2 regions of the Paraclostridium sp. genome follow, and region 1 is predicted to be linked to the other one. Evidence: riboswitches for the same ligand, from Rfam matches in the RefSeq annotation. Region 1 holds a riboswitch; the other holds the start of a gene.
What was found. Region 1 has a riboswitch for lysine ahead of ACRCYC_RS00215 (YfcC family protein). Riboswitches for the same ligand answer to the same signal wherever they lie in the genome.
Positions count from the first base shown of each region.

Region 2: linked by a shared signal. The riboswitch ahead of lysA (diaminopimelate decarboxylase) and the one ahead of ACRCYC_RS00215 (YfcC family protein) in region 1 are both predicted to bind lysine.

Region 1 is NZ_JBOFKN010000008.1:2,922-5,135, forward strand. It holds gene ACRCYC_RS00215 (YfcC family protein) at 1-1,103, opposite strand, end outside; lysine riboswitch at 1,269-1,448, opposite strand; gene ACRCYC_RS00220 (hypothetical protein) at 1,560-2,018, opposite strand.
Region 2 is NZ_JBOFKN010000205.1:18,729-20,942, reverse strand. It holds gene ACRCYC_RS15710 (DUF4004 family protein) at 1-450, shown strand, start outside; lysine riboswitch at 547-722, shown strand; gene lysA (diaminopimelate decarboxylase) at 852-2,144, shown strand.

The sequences.
Region 1 (2,214 bases):
AACCCTTCTATCAAGAAAGTTAAATTTATAAATATAGATTTTGGTAATCCATTTAAAATATTTGATGCAGAGTTTAAAATTGTATCTATTATATATCCATTTTCTGCTATTATCACTATTCCACGTGCAAATGCTATACATAGTCCTGCTGACATTAAATCTTTAGCTCCACTTATAAATGAACTAACTATCTCATCTTGACTAAGCCCTGATGCTATTCCTGATATTAAACCTATAGCCGTAAATATCATTGCAATTTCATTTATGTACCAACCTAATTTTAAAACCCCATACACCATAGTTGCCATACCTAATGTGAAAATTGTTATTACTATAGCTTCTCTTTTTGTAAATTTTTTTATATTTGTGTCATTACTCTCTATTGCTTCTTTATTAACTAATATATCTCTAACTAAAGATTTTTCTGGATTCTTTTTAACTTTATTAGCATATATCATTACGAATCCAATACTTATAATCATAAATATTATAAACATAATTACTCTATACTCTATCCCAGAACCTGGTGCTATATGTGAAAGTGCTTGTGCTATACCTACAGAAAAAGGATTGGTAGTAGATGCTGCAAATCCCGCTGCCGCTCCTATGAATACTGTTGCCACTGCGGTTAATGAATCATATCCCATACTAGTCATAAGTGGTATGAATATCATGTAAAAAGGTAGTGTTTCTTCACTCATTCCAAACGTTGTCCCACCTAATCCAAATAGCATCATTGAGATAGGTATTATTAGGAATTGGTATTTTTTCATTTTGTTTACAGTGTGAGCTATAATTGCTTCTATTGCTCCTGTTTTGTTAACTATCCCAAAAGCTCCTCCTACTATTAAAACAAATCCTACTACTTCTGCTGCATCTATAAATCCATTTATAGGTGCTGTAAATACATCAGCTATTCCTTGTGGATTTGACGGTACTTTTTCATAAGTTCCTGCTACAACAACTAATCGATTATCTACATCTTCTCTTTCAAAACTTCCACTTGGTACTATCCAAGTAAGGATTGCCATTACTACTATTAATAAAAATATTATTGTAAGTGTATTTGGCATAATAATCTTTTTCTTTTTTAAATTACTCATTTTCAATCTCCCCCATTTTTTAAATTAAGACGTTTAATTGTCTGTTTCCCTTTTGCTATCTTAGTTTATATAGGTGTGAAAATTTGTTTAATCAAAAAGCTCAACACGAGTACATGTTGAGCTTAATATGCTAAATACAACATACCTACATCTCCCCTTTATCTTACTTAAGATAGCTCTCCATCAAAACTTGGGATAATTTTGATGACAGTACTGTACTTATTAAATACAGCCCCAGCACTAGCTTTGGATACTAGAACTTCGGCACTTACTCCTTTTATATTGATTCATTGGCTTCCGACCTCTTCAATATTACTTTTAGTAAATGCGACCTCTACCTCAATCTTTTTAGATGAGGTAATTTTTATTAAGTTTTATTTGTTATGAATGATTATATCATGTTTTTATATAATTGTAAATATTTTGAATTTTTTACTTTTTTTGTAAATTAATTAATTAATTATTCATATCAATTATAGTGATGCTTTGTGCATTTGCATATACTGGGTAAGATCTTCCTTCTATTTTTTCAAATTTAACTGCTACTATTTGATTTTGTTTTATATCTGATGATTTAAGTGTTTTGTCTGAGTCTGCTTTTTTGATTATTGTATCTTTATTTATTACAACGTCTGCTATGTCGTATCTAACTTCTGGTTTTAAGTCTAGTGTATCAATTCCATTTTTAGCGTTTTCATCTTTGACAGCTTCTACTCTTATTATTAAGTTGTCTTCTTCTTGTTTTATGTTTGTTATTTTCCCCATAACATCTAGTTGTTCTGGTGTTGTTTGTACTTGATTGTCTTTTGAGTCCTCTGGTGGTTTTTCTGGAGTTGAGTTGTTTTTTGTAAATATCAATATTCCAATTATTGAAATTAATAATACTGCTATTAATGCGATTGTTTTCTTTTTCATGATTTTACCTCCCCTAAATATTTATGTTTTTTATTTCATATATATAATTTAAAACTATATATTGTTGCAACTATTATTTAAATTTTAATTATTATTTTAAAATTTACTATAATAATTATAACAAAATACCTAAGTAGAAGCGATAATTAAAAAAAGCACTGATTTGATAGGCTAAGCCTTCAAATTCAGTGCTTTT
Region 2 (2,214 bases), on a different contig from region 1:
TTAATACTTTCTATGAAAGATGATGTGTCTTTAGATGATATAGCAAATATGTTTACTAAAAAAACAGATGCAAAAGAATTTAATATGGAAATTATGTTAGATAAAAAAGTTATAAGTAATTATACTAAAGATATATTTTATAATTTTTATCAATCTAATACTATGATAGGAAGAAAAGAATTATTAGCAATTACTATAATAGAAAAATATCTTGTAAAATCAGTTATAACTATGGAAGAAATGAAATCGATAATAAGTATAATAAACAATGATTTTGAGAAGATTTATAAAGATAACTCTAGAATTTATGTATTTAGAAAATTAGGGGTACCTTTTGTGATTGGATGTATAGATTATAAGCAGGTAATACTTGATAAAGAACTTATTAAAATAATTGAAATAGATATTATGAGAGAGATAAGTGAAATGAGTAAAAATTTAATAATATAATTTATAATATGAATATTTTAAAATTATTTAAAATATTCAGAAAAAACATTGACAAATACAAATTTGATATGTAAAATAACGTATTAACAAAAGAATATTGATTGTAGAGGTCGCGATATTTATCAGTACCAATAATGAGGTAAGCACAATGACTTATTGGGAAAGGAACTATCGCCGAAGGATATAGCTTAAGCTTTAAGGCTATAATCCTGGGTATGCATAGAATATATGTATAACTGTCACAAGGTAAATTGTGTTGAGCTACATTTGAGGAATAGATAGTATTTTATATTAGTATAATTATCCCCCCTTAAGTGATGACTTAAGAGGGGATTTTTTATATAGAAAACTAAAATGTCCTGTAGCAACCTCAAAACATCAAAATATGGGAGGTTATGCAAATGAAATTACAAGGAACAATGTCTATTAGAGAAAATCAGCTTTATATAGGAGGTGTGAGTTGTGAAGAGCTTAAAGAAAAATATCAAACACCCTTATATATATTTGATGAAGAATTAGTTAGAAATAATTGCAGAGAATATGTAGATAACTTTAGAGTTAATGAAAGTGGTAATAGAGTTGCTTATGCAGGTAAAGCTTTTTTACCAATGCATATGTGCAACTTGATAAACGAAGAGGGATTGTATCTTGATGTAGTATCTGGAGGAGAATTATATACAGCGCACAAGGTTGATTTCCCAATGGAAAGAATATTATTTCATGGAAATAATAAAACGATAGAAGAAATAATTATGGGTGTAGAGTTTGGAGTAGGAAGATTTGTTGTAGATAATTATTATGAATTAGATATATTAGAAAAAATTTGTGAAGAAAGAAATACAAAGCAACTTATATACTTTAGAATAACTCCAGGGATAGAGGCGCATACCCATGACTATATAAAAACAGGTCAAATTGATTCTAAATTTGGATTTACATTATCAAATGGAGATTTACATAGTGCGATAGAGAATATGAAAAATTATAAAAATATAGAATTAGTAGGAATACATGCACATATAGGGTCTCAAATATTTGATGTTGAACCATATCTAGATGAAGTGAAAATAATGATGAACTTAGTAAAAGAAATTAAAGAAACATATAATATAGATATAAAAGAAGTTGATTTAGGTGGAGGTGTAGGAGTTTATTACACTGAAAAAGATGAACCTAAAACTATACAGCAATTCTGTGAAGCTATAATAAAAAGATCAAATAAAGTATGCAGAGAAATAGGAATAGATACACCTATTTTAATAATAGAACCAGGTAGATCAATAGTAGCGAATGCAGGAAGTACAATATATACAGTGGGGTCTATAAAAGATATAAAAGATGTAAGAACTTATGTAAGTGTAGATGGAGGAATGACAGATAATATAAGACCTTCACTATATCAAGCAGGATATGAATGTGCAATAGCCAATAAAATGGGCCAAGAAAAAAATAATCAAGTAACAATAGCAGGTAAGTGTTGTGAAAGTGGGGATATACTTATAACAGATGCAGATATTATGGATATAGAAAGTGGGGACATACTAATAATGTCTTCAACGGGTGCATATGGATATTCTATGTCATCAAATTATAATAAAATAACAAAACCAGCAGTTGTATCTGTACAAAATGGAGAAGTTAAATTAATATGCAAAAGACAGAGCTATGAAGAACTTTTAAACTTAGAATTGTAATTAGAAAAATTTTTAATAGTTGATGCGACATATGACAATACATAAGCGCATCAGCTATTATTTTTATATA